DNA from 2 places in the Halomonas koreensis genome. Region 2 is predicted to be linked to the other one. Evidence: predicted binding sites of a transcription regulator. Region 2 holds the regulator's gene; the other holds the start of a gene.
The links. The regulator sigma-54, encoded in region 2, starts transcription at its own class of promoters, with help from an activator protein. The targets are predictions, from matches to a motif close to TGGCACNNNNNTTGCTNT.

Region 1 (5,916 bases), on a different contig from region 2:
ATCGTCCCGGGCCTCGCTGCCGGCATCGAGTCAGCCTTCCAGTGACGGGAGGATGCGCTACCCGGGTGACAGGAAGATGACGGGCTATGCCCCGCCCCCGGCGGCCGCCGGTGTCGCCTCGACCATGCGTACCACGCTGCCCACGATGATCAGGCACGGCGACGGCAAGGGATTTGCCTCGAGGCGGGCCGGCAGGTCGGCCAGGGTGCCCACGAGCGAGCGCTGGTCGGGCTGGCTGGCGTTGGCCACCAGCAGGATCGGCCAGTCATCGGGCAGGCCGGCGTCGCGCAGGCCGGCACAGATGGCCGCGACCCTGGTCAGCCCCATGTAGAACACCAGCGTCTCGTCCCGCCGGGCCAGGGCGGCCCAGTCGGGCTCGCCGCCTTCACGGCACTGCTGGGCGGTGACCAGGCGCAGCTGCTGGGCATGGGCGCGGTCGGTGAGCGGAATGCCCATGGTCGCGCAGGCCGCCGAGGCGGCGGTGATGCCGGGCACGATCTCGGCCGGGACCCCGGCCTCGGCCAGCGCGGCGAGTTCCTCGCCCATGCGCCCGAACACCCCCGGATCGCCGCCCTTGAGGCGCACCACCGCCTTGCCCTCGCCGGCCAGGCGCACCAGCAGCTCGCCGATCTCGGCCTGGGGCACGCTGTGATGGCCCCGGGCCTTGCCCACGTAGTAGCGTTCGCGGCCGGCGGGGATCAGCGCCAGCACCTCGTCGCCGACCAGGCGGTCGAAGACCACGGCATCGGCCTGTTGCAGCAACCGCGCCGCCTTCAGCGTCAGCAGCTCGACGTCGCCGCTGCCGGCGCCGACCAGGTAGACGTTGCCGGCGCGGCACTCGCCGCGCCACGGCTGCCGGATCGCGCCGTCGCCGGCCCGCGCCCCCTTCGGATCGGCCAGCCAGCGCGTGACGCCCATGCCCAGCCGCGCCAGGCCGGCGGCGATGTCAGGCCACTTGGACGACTTCAGGGTTCGGTGTAGAGCGCGCATGGGCCCCCTCCTCTTCGGCACTGTCTTCGATAAGGGACTTGAGTTCGGGAATGCAGCTGCCGCACTGGGTGCCGCAGGCGAGCCTCGCCCCCAGGGCCTCGACACTGGTGTCGCCGGCCTGGATGGCCGCGACGATGGCCTTTTGGCCCACCTGGTGGCAGCTGCAGACCAGGGGGCCGGCATCGGCCTCGCCGGCGTCGCAGCCGGCCAGCAGCCGCCGGCGCCGATCGGCCGTCAGGGGCTGCCCTCGGCACGCCTCGGCGAAGCGCTCGTCGAGCCAGGCCAGCCCCGGCAGCTCGGCGGGCGGGGCCACCATCAGCCACCAGCGCAGGCGGCCGTCCTCGAGGCCCGCGGCGCGCAGCCGGCCGCCGGCCGGGTCGTCGCACCACAGGGTCGGCGCCGTGGGCAGCCAGCGCTGCACCCAGGCCAGCCAGTCGCGGGGCGCTTCCTCGGCCCCGCCGCCGGCGAGCTGCCAGCGCTGGCAGTGGGCCAGCGGAATGCGCGCCCAGTAGGCGCCGTCGTCGTGGCCCGCGAAGTCGCCGCCCGAGGCGTCGTCGCTGGCCATCAACAGGGTCGCCTCCCAGCCCACCTCGAGCGCCGCCAGCGCCACCGCGCCGTGCTTGGTCTCGGGCTGGCCGGAGACGGGATCGAGGTGGGCGGCGAGCAGGGCGCCCATGCGCGCCGCGCCGCTGAAGCGGTCGGTCCAGTGCATGGGCACGAAGACCTCGCCGCGACGCTGGCCCCTGGTCAGCCGCACCCGGCCGCGATACTCGCCGCCGGCGCCGGTCAGCCGCGCCAGCTGCTGGTCGCCCACGCCGAACGTCGCGGCATCCTCCGGGGTGATCTCGACGAACGGCTCGGCGCGATGGTTCATCAGCCGCGGTGCCCGGGCGGTACGGGTCATGGTGTGCCACTGGTCGCGCACCCGACCGGTGTTGAGGCGCAGCGGGCGTGCCGCGGAGAGCGCCTGCGCGGGGCCCCGCGGGCGCACCGGCATCAGCCGGGCCAGGCCGTCCGGAGTGGCGAAGCGGCCATCCTCGAACAGCCGCGTGGTGCCTCGCGGCGCGGCCTCGGTGACCGGCCACTGGACGGGCGCCAGGGCGTCGTAGGCCTCGCGGTCGAGCTCGGCCAGCGCCGTGATATCGAACAGACGGCGGCCGTCGTTCTCGAAGCCCGACAGCCGGGCGTGCTCGACGAAGATCTCGGCGGGGTGCTCATAGGCGAAGGCCTCGCCGTAGCCCAGACGCCGGGCCACCTCGCAGACGATCCACCAGTCGTGGCGCGCCTCCCCGGGGGGCGGCAGCAGGCCGCGCTGGCGCGAGATGCGCCGCTCGGAGTTGGTCACGGTGCCGTCCTTCTCCGACCAGGAGGAGGCCGGCAGCACGATGTCGGCATAGGGCAGCAGGTCGGTGTCGGCCATGCACTCGGAGACGATCACCAATGGGCACTTCGCCAGCGCCGCCCGCACGCGGTCGGCGTCGGGCAGGCTGACCGCCGGGTTGGTGGCCATTACCCACAGGGCCCGGACCTCGCCGCGCTCGATGGCCTCGAACAGCTCCACGGCCTTGTGTCCCGGCCCCTCGGGCAGGGTCGGCACCAGGTGCTCGGTGGCCCAGAAGCGCGTGACCCGGTCGATGGCGCCGGGCGAGTCATAGTCCATGTGGGCGGCGAGCTGGTTGGCCAGGCCGCCGACCTCGCGGCCGCCCATGGCGTTGGGCTGGCCGGTGATCGAGAAGGGTCCGGCGCCGGGCAGGCCGATCTTGCCGCCGGCCAGGTGGCAGTTGATGATGGCGTGGCACTTGTCGGTGCCGCTGGACGACTGGTTGATGCCCTGGGAGTAGAGGGTCACCACGTGCAGCTGGCTGGCGAACCAGTAGAAGAAGGTCTCCAGACGCTCCGGGTCGAGATCGCAATCGGCGGCGACGGCCTCGACGGAGCCATCGTCCTCGCGGGCCGCGGCCAGCGCCTCCTCGAGCCCTTGGGTGTGCCTCTCCAGGTAGACCCGGTCGAGCCTGCCCTTGTCGGCCAACCAGGCGAGCAGGCCGTTGAACAGCCGGGCGTCGCTGCCGGGCTTGAGTCCCAGGTAGAGATCGGCGATCTCGCAGGTATCGGTGACGCGGGGATCGATCACCACCACCCGCATCAAGGGATTGCGCACCTTGGCGGTGCGCAGTCGCTGATAGAGCACCGGATGGTTCCAGGCCAGGTTGGCGCCCACCAGCACGACCAGTTCGGCCTCCTCCAGGTCCTCGTAGCTGCAGGGCACGGCGTCGGCGCCCAGCGCGCGCTTGTAGGCGGCCACCGCCGAGGCCATGCACAGCCGTGAGTTGGTATCCAGGTGCGGCGTGCCGAGGAAGCCCTTGAACAGCTTGTTGGCGACGTAGTAGTCCTCGGTGAGCAGCTGCCCCGACAGGTAGGCCGCCAGGGCCTCGTCGCCCGCGGTGTCGCGGGTGGCCTGGAGCCGTTCGGCCACGGCGTCGAGCGCGGTGTCCCAGTCGACCTCGACGCCGTCGACCCGGGGGCGCGTCAGGCGGCCGTGGCTCCCCAGGGTCTCGGCGAGCGCCGAGCCCTTGACGCATAACCGTCCGTAGTTGGCCGGATGGCCCCCGTCACCCTCCACGCCGTGGAGGCGTCCGTCCTCGATGTCGACCCTCACGCCACAGCCGACGCCGCAGTAGGGGCAGGTGGTTCGAGCCTGATGCATTGGTGCACTCCTCGATAGCGATCGCGGGTCCCGGAACGACGACGCCCACCGTCCACACCGGCAAGGGCCGAGGTGGAGGGTGGGCGTCGTTGCCATGGGTCGCCGACGCGGCGACCCGGGATGATTTGCCGGTAGTACTGGCAAGAGTCAAGCAAGGGGCGTGCCATCCGCGGTGAGGCGCGTCGTGGCGGGCTTGCCCCACGCCCCCGTGACGCAATTTGCACCAGACCGCAGCGACGAAGGCCCGCCACGCCTTCCGGAGGTGCAACCTCCGTCGCCGCCGAGCAGGAAGCGCGCCCCGAGCGCCGGCCCCGCCGTCGCTGGAATGATTCTTGCAAGCGCATGGGCAATGACCAAGACCAAGAGCCATACCCCATGCCCCAGCCCTTGCGAATCCTGCTGGTCGACGACGAGACCGTCCGCGCCGCCATGGTCGAGGAAGCCCTCGGCCAGGAAGGCCACGAGGTGATCTGCCACCTGCAGAGCCCGGCCAGCCTCAACGACATGGTCGCCCGCCATGCCCCCGACGTGGTGATCATCGACATGGAATCCCCCGACCGGGACACCCTCGACAGCATGGCGCTGCTCAACCGGGAGAACCCGCGTCCGGTGGTGTTCTTCGCCGACCAGCACGACCCCGATTCCATGCAGGCCGCGCTGGCCTCCGGGGTCAGCGCCTATGTGGTGGACGGCCTGGTGCCGAGTCGCGTCAAGGCGATCCTCGAGGTCGCCGTCGCGCGCTTCGATGCCTTCCAGTCGATGCGCCAGGAACTCGACCGCACGCGCAGCCAGCTCGCCGAACGCAAGCGCATCGAGCGGGCCAAGGGCCTGCTGATGAAGCACCAGGACTGTGACGAGCCTCAGGCCTACCGGATGCTGCGCAAGCTGGCCATGGACCGCGGCCAGCGCATCGGCGAGGTGGCCGCCAACGTGATCGATATCCTCGAAGGACTGGAGAAAGGCCAATGAGCATGTCCCACGCCCCCGAGCGTTCCCATCTGACCCTGGGATTCGTCCCGCTGCTGGATGCCGCCCTGCCGATCGTCGCCCGGGAAGGCGGCTTCTTCGCCGCCGAGGGGCTCGACGTCACGCTGTCCCGCGAGAGCGCCTGGTCGACCCTGCGCGACAAGCTCGCCGCCGGCCTGCTCGATGGCGCCCAGCTGCTCGCCCCCCTGCCGCTGGCCATGAGCCTGGGGCTGTCGGGCCCGCCCTGCGACACCCTGGCTCCGCTGGTGCTGGGACGCAACGGCAACACCCTGGTGCTGTCGCACCGCTGGGCGCAGGGCATGGCCGCCCCCTACGACGACACCCCCGGAGGGCGGGACCCGGCCATCAACGCCCGCGGCTTCGCCGCCCGATTGCCAGGCCGCGGTGCCCCGAGGCCACGCCTGGCCATGGTGCACCCCTTCTCCAGCCACCATTTCCAGCTGCGCGACTGGCTGGCCCTGGGCGGCCTCGATCCCGACGCCGACGTCGAGCTGGTGGCCCTGCCGCCATCGCGCATGGTCGAGGCCCTCGAGCTGGGACGCATCGAAGGCTTCTGCGTCGGCGAGCCCTGGGGCACCCAGGCCGCGCATCGCGGCGGCGGCCATATCGTCGCCACCGGCGCCCAGCTGTGGCCCGGTCATCCGGAGAAGGTGCTGGGCGTGACCCGGCATTGGGCCGAGCGCCACCCAACCACCCTCACGGCCATGATCCGCGCCCTGATCGCCGCCGCCGACTGGCTGACCGCTTCCCCCGACCACCGTCGCCAGGCGCGAGACTGGCTGGCCCTGCCCCCCTACCTGGACCGCGCCCTGGACCACCTGCCGACCCTGCCGCTGGGGGAGGCGCCGGTCGACCAGCGCTTCACGGCCCTGCGCCCCGACGCCGGACAGCTGGGGGCCGTGGTGGAACACCTGGCCCGGCAGCTCGGCGGCTCCCTCGACCGCGAGCGGATCGACGCCTGCTACAGCCCCGTGCATGTCGATGCCGCCACGCCCCGGGGAGGTGCATGATCCCCGCACCGGGGCGACCACCGCCTCGATCGCCTGCCCACCACCCCGCCACAAAGCCCTGTATTTAAAGGAGTTCACAGAAAACTGGCCCGATAATTGATTGGTACTGAGCGAACGAAGGGCCCCCGGCCCCGGCGGTCAACGGCGATCGCACATCGAATGCCAGACGAAGACGTCTCCATGCTCCCCACAGCCGGGGAGCGTCGAGGCGTCTTCCGCGTTTCA
Region 2 (5,916 bases):
GGGCGGCATAGGGCTGGCAGCACTGCACCAGGCGGGTGGCGGCGCGGGCGTGCAGGCCGCGCTTGTTGGTCAGGGTGAGGGTTCGGCGGGGCACGGGGTCAGGCATCCTCGTCGTCGGTCGGCGGCGCGGGCAGGGTGAGGTGAACGCCGAGCTCCCGGTGGCGCAGCCGGACGCCGGCCCGGGTCTCGGCCAGGCGGCGCGCCAGGCGCTCGGCCAGGTAGGTGGAGCGGTGCTGGCCGCCGGTGCAGCCGATGGCCACGGTCAGGTAGCTGCGCTGGCTGGCCCGATAGCGGGGCAGCCAGCGCTCGATCCAGGCCAGGATGTCGCCGGCCATCTCGTCGACCACCGGATAGGCTTCCAGGAAGGCGATCACGCTGGCATCGAGGCCGGTGGCATCGCGCAGGCGCGGATCCCAGTAGGGGTTGGGCAGGCAGCGGGCGTCGAAGACGATGTCGGCGTCCAGGGGCACGCCGCGCTTGAAGCCGAAGGATTCCACCGTCAGCGTCAGCCCCTCCGGGCGGTGACCGGCGACCTGGTCGGTGATGCGGCCGCGCAGGTCGTGCACCGAGAGCCGGGAGGTATCGATCAGCAGGTCGGCCAGGTCGCGGATCCCGGCCAGGGCGTCCTCCTCGCAGTCGATCGCCTCGGCCAGGGTCATCTCGCTGTCGCGGGTCAGCGGATGCCGGCGTCGGGTGGCGGAGTAGCGCTCGAGCAGGATGCGGGCGTCGGTGGTCAGGTAGATCACCTGGCAGTGGATCTGGCGCGCGCGGACCTCGTCGAGCAGGTCGGGGAAGCGCTCCAGGGCGTGCGGCAGGTTGCGGGCGTCGATGCTCACCGCGATGGCGCTGCGCAGCGACTGGCCGCCGCTGAGCTCGTCCACCAGGGGGCCGAGGAGCATGGCCGGGAGGTTGTCGATGGCGTAGAAGCCCAGGTCCTCCAGCGCCTGCAGGGCGATCGACTTGCCGGAGCCGGAGCGTCCGCTGATGATGACGAGCTGCATGACGGGGGTCTCCTGGTCGAGCGGCCGGATCAGTCGCGGCTGTCGCTGGGGGCCTGGCGTCGTATGGCCTCGATGAGGCAGTCGTGAAGCTCGCGTTGGCTGCCGGCGCGGCGCAGGGCGCTGCGGGTCTCGGCGTCGTTCATCACCCCGGCGACCTGGCCGAGCAGGGCGAGATGGGCGTCATCGGCCTGTTCGGGCACCAGCAGCACGAACACCAGGTCCACGGGCTCGCCGTCGACGGCGTCGAAGTCGACCGGCTCGGCGAGCTTGAGGAAGCCGGCGATGGGCGCCTTGCAGTGGGGGTTGCGGGAGTGCGGAATGGCGACCCCGTGCCCGATGCCGGTGCTGCCCAGGCGCTCGCGCCCGATCAGCCGGCTGAAGACCTCCTGGCTGTCGAGGCTCGGGGTGTTCTGGGCGATGAAGGTGCTGAAGAACTCCAGCACCCGTTTCTTGCTTCCCCCGGGCACGCCGAAGAGGATGCGCTCGGGGGGCAGGATGGCTTCCAGTGACATGGGTCAGCGGACGCTAGCGGCGCCCTGGGCGCGTGCCTGGGCCTTTTCCTTGTGCTTGACCAGCTGGCGGTCGAGCTTGTCGGCAAGGGCGTCGATGGCGGCGTACATGTCGCCGTCCATGGCCTCGGCATGGAGGTCGGCACCGGCGGCGTGAAGGGTGCAGGCGGCCTGCTGGCGTTCCTTCTCGACGGAGAGCGTGACCTGGACGGTGGTGATGTTGTCGTAGTGGCGCTCCAGGCGAGCGAGCTTTTCCTGCACGTAGTCACGCAGGGGATCGGTCAGTTCCACGTGGTGGCCGGTGAGGTTGACTTGCATGACACGCTCCTTGCTCCTTGGGTGGTGACTCGATTGTAACCCTTTTTGGTGCCATGCAAACCCCCCGTCCGGCGCCCCGCTCAGGGCCGTTCAACGCAGCCGGGCAACGCCCTCAGCGCAGGCGCTTGCGCTGGCTCGAGGAGGGGATCTGCATCGCCTCCCGATACTTGGCCACGGTGCGCCGGGCGACCTCGATGCCCTCCTCGCCGAGCAGGGCCACCAGGCGGCTGTCGGAGAGCGGCTTGCGGGGCGGCTCGTCCTGGATCAGCTTGCGGATGCGGGCGCGGATCGCGGTGCTGGAGTGGGCATCCTCGCCGCCGCCCACCTGGCTGGAGAAGAAATACTTGAGCTCGAACACGCCGCGCGGGGTGTGGATGAACTTCTGGGTGGTGACCCGCGAGATGGTCGACTCGTGCATCTCCACCGCCTGGGCGACATCGGCCAGGATCAGCGGCTTCATGGCCTCCTCGCCGCGTTCCAGGAAGTCGAGCTGGCGGGTCATGACCTCGCGCCCGACGCGCAGCAGGGTGTCGTTGCGGCTCGACAGGCTCTTGATCAGCCAGCGGGCCTCCTGGAGGTGGTCCTTGAGGAACTGGTTGTCCTGGCTCTTGTCGGCGCGCTTGATCAGTGCCGCGTAGTCGGGCTGGATGCGCAGCCGCGGCATGGCCTCGGGGTTGAGCTCCACCTGCCAGCCCCGGGCGGTGTGGCGCGCGATCAGGTCGGGGATCACGTAGTCGCTGTCGCCGCTCGAGAAGGCGCTGCCCGGGCGCGGGTCCAGGCCGCGGATCAGGGCGATCACCCGATCGAGGGTGGCGTCGTCGAGCCCCAGGCGGCGCTTGAGCAGGCGCCGGTCGTCGCCGGCCAGGGCCTCGAGGAACTGGCGCACCAGGCGGCGCGCCTGGGGCAGCAGGGGGGTATCGTCGGGCAGGGCGGCGAGCTGCAGCAGCAGGCACTCGCGCAGGTCCCGGGCCAGCACGCCGGTGGGCTCGAACTGCTGGAGGCGCAGCAGCACGCCCTCGACCTCGCGGTGGGTCAGGCCGTCGAGGCCCTGGGCGCGCAGGCCGTCGCGGAGCTCGTCCAGGGACTGGTCCAGGTAGCCGTCGGCGTTGACGGCATCGATCAGGCTCTCGGCGATGCGCGTCTCGCGCTCCTCCAGGCCGCTCATCGCCAGCTGCCAGGCCAGGTGGCCCTGCAGGCTCTGGCCGGCGGCCTGGCGTTCGAAGTCGGGCCCCTCGCCGCTGCCGCCGGCGTCCTGGAAGGTGTCCGACCAGTCGCTGTCCACGCTGAGCTCCGCGGGGATCTCGTCGGCCCAGTCGTCGTCGGCGGCCTCGCCGACCGCCTGCTCGCCGAAGTCCTCCTCGAGCTCCAGCATGGGGTTGGCCTCCAGGGCCTGCTGGATCTCCTGGCGCAGGTCGAGGGTGGAGAGCTGCAGCAGGCCGATCGCCTGCTGCAGCTGCGGCGTCATGGTCAACTGGGTGCCGACGCGCAGTTGCAGGGATGCCTTCATGGCCATGGGGGGCTCCACTCTCCAGGCGAAGAAGCCCCCACCCTAGTCCCGGCGGCGGCGCGGCGCAAGTCCTGGCCAAGCAATTAGCATGCCACCGGCAAGCGCCATGCCCGTCGCCATTCGTCGACGAAATATCAGTGACTTGCGAAGAAAAATCGAGTCAGAGCCGGAAGTCCTGACCCAGGTAGACGTCGCGCACCTTCTGGTTGGCGAGGATCGCCTCGGCGTCGCCCTCGGCGATGATCTGGCCGTCGCCGACGATGTAGGCGCCGTCGCAGATATCCAGGGTCTCGCGCACGTTATGATCGGTGATCAGTACGCCGATGTGGCGATCCCGGAGCTGGCGAATGATGCCCTTGATCTCGCCCACCGAGATGGGATCGACCCCCGCGAAGGGCTCGTCGAGCAGGATGAAGTCAGGTTCGGTGGCCAGGGCCCGGGCGATCTCGACCCGGCGTCGCTCGCCGCCCGACAGGCTCATGCCCGGATTGTCGCGGATATGGGTGACGTGGAAATCCTCCAGCAGCTGCTCGAGGCGCGCCCGGCGGCCGGCGCGATCCAGGTCGCCCCGGGTCTCCAGGATGGCCATGATGTTGTCGGCCACCGAGAGCTTGCGGAAGATCGAGGCCTCCTGGGGCAGGTAGCCGATCCCGGCCCGGGCGCGCTCGTGCATGGCCGCTCCCGAGAGGTCGCGATCGTCGATGGCGACGCGGCCGGCGTCGGCGCGCACCAGGCCGACGATCATGTAGAAGGAGGTGGTCTTGCCGGCGCCGTTGGGGCCGAGCAGGCCGACGATGCGGCCCTGGCGGATCTCCAGGCTGATGTCGTGGACCACCCGGCGGCGCTTGTAGCTCTTGGCGAGGTGCTGGGCGCTGAGGGTCTTCATGGGGCGTCCTGCTGCTCGGGCTCCAGGGTCATGCGCACCCGCTGGCGCTCGTCGACGCCCTCGGCGTCGGCGCGGGCCTGGACGACCCGGCGGTCGAGGAAGTATTCCAGGTAGCCGCCGTCGAAGGTGTCGCCGCCCTGGTGCAGTTCGGCGCGGTCGATCAGCTCGATGCGTCGCTCGGCCACGTGGTAGACGACGGTGCGGCCCCAGGCGCGCACCGTCGGCTGGTCGGGGGCGGGCTGCTGCTCCAGGTAGGCGCGCTCGCCGGTGGCGGTGGCGCGGGTCAGTCGGCCGGCGTCGTTGCGCTGGATCTCGACCCGGGCCCCGGTCAGCAGCAGGCTGCCCTGGCGGATCCGCACGTCGCCGCGGTAGACGGCGGTGCCTGCGCGGTCGTCCAGGTCTAGGCGGTCGGCCTCCACCTGGATCGGGGCGCTGGCGTCGCCTTCCAGGGCCAGGGCCGAGGGGGCGGCCAGCATCAGGGCGGCCAGCATCAGGGCCAGCAGCGGGGCGAGGGGCGGTCGCGTCATGACTCGGGGTCCTCCTGGGGTTGCGGCGGGTGGTGGCCGCGCACATTGTCGGTCAGCCGGGCGCGGTTGTCATCGAGCCAGGCGTCGAAGCGCTCGCCGCGCATGCGCTGGGGCGGCTGGCTGAGCCGCGCCGGGGTGTCGCTCCAGGCATGGCCGGCCTCGGCGTCGTAGTGGAGGCGTTCGGTCTCGAGCCGCCAGCGCTCCCGGGGGGCGACGAGCCGCGCCTGGCCCTCGAGCAGCAGGGGGGCGCCGCCGGCGCCGAGGCGGCCGCGCCGGGCCGAGGCCAGCCACAGGCGGCCGGCGTCGTCGCGCAGCCGGGCGTCCGGCTCGACCAGCCGCGTGACGTCGTCGACCGGGGTGTGGGTGAGGCGCGGCGTGGTCAGGCGCTGGTGGGCGTGGCCGGTGGCGTCGAAGCGGGTCAGCCGAGCGTCCTCCAGGTAGTAGTCGGGCTCGCCGCGCTGACCCTGGGGCACCGGGCCCGGCGCCGAGGCGTCCCGGCGGTCGAGGGTCGCCAGGCCGCCGCCCAGGACGAGCAGCAGCAGCAGCAGCCAGGTGCGGAAGCCGGGGCGGGGCAGGCGCATGGCTCAGGCCCGGCCGTGGAGGTAGGTGTCCAGCACGGCGTCCCAGTGGCCCTGGGCCTGGAGCAGGGCGTCGCAGATCTCGCGGGCCGCGCCGAAGCCGCCCTCGCGCTCGGTCACCCAGTCCGCCTGCCGACGGATGTAGTCGGGGGCGCCGGGCACGCTGATGCCCACGCCGGCCTGGCGGATGGCCGCCACGTCGGGCATGTCGTCGCCGCAGTAAGCGGCCTGGTCGAGGTCGAGCGCCAGGCGCCGGCACAGCGCGCGCAGTACCGGCAGCTTGTCCTCGACGCCCTGGTGGAGGTGGGCGATGCCCAGGGCGGCGGCGCGGCGGCTGACCATCGGCGAGTCGCGGCCGGTGATCAGCGCCACCTCGATGCCGGCCCGCTGGGCCAGCTTGATGCCGTGGCCGTCCAGGGTGTGGAAGGCCTTGCTCTCGCCGCCGTCGGCGTGGAAGTAGAGGCGGCCATCGGTCAGCACGCCGTCCACGTCCATGGCCAGCAGGCGCACGCGGCGCAGGCGGTCGACCAGGCGGGGGTCCAGCGGGGAGGCATCGAAGGTCATGGGGTCTCCTTGAGTCAGATCACGCC

Region 1: a site for sigma-54 is predicted at 3,843-3,860, ahead of QC818_RS11630 (nitrate reductase). Genes of this name have one in related genera too.

What each region holds. Positions count from the first base shown of each region.
Region 1 is NZ_JARWAK010000009.1:117,449-123,364, reverse strand. It holds gene cobA (uroporphyrinogen-III C-methyltransferase) at 85-990, opposite strand; gene QC818_RS11630 (nitrate reductase) at 947-3,694, opposite strand; gene QC818_RS11625 (ANTAR domain-containing response regulator) at 4,070-4,663, shown strand; gene QC818_RS11620 (CmpA/NrtA family ABC transporter substrate-binding protein) at 4,660-5,691, shown strand.
Region 2 is NZ_JARWAK010000018.1:45,038-50,953, reverse strand. It holds gene QC818_RS16600 (HPr family phosphocarrier protein) at 1-94, opposite strand, end outside; gene rapZ (RNase adapter RapZ) at 99-1,001, opposite strand; gene QC818_RS16590 (PTS sugar transporter subunit IIA) at 1,031-1,513, opposite strand; gene hpf (ribosome hibernation-promoting factor, HPF/YfiA family) at 1,517-1,828, opposite strand; gene QC818_RS16580 (RNA polymerase factor sigma-54) at 1,941-3,341, opposite strand; gene lptB (LPS export ABC transporter ATP-binding protein) at 3,496-4,221, opposite strand; gene lptA (lipopolysaccharide transport periplasmic protein LptA) at 4,218-4,748, opposite strand; gene lptC (LPS export ABC transporter periplasmic protein LptC) at 4,745-5,329, opposite strand; gene QC818_RS16560 (KdsC family phosphatase) at 5,333-5,890, opposite strand; gene QC818_RS16555 (KpsF/GutQ family sugar-phosphate isomerase) at 5,905-5,916, opposite strand, start outside.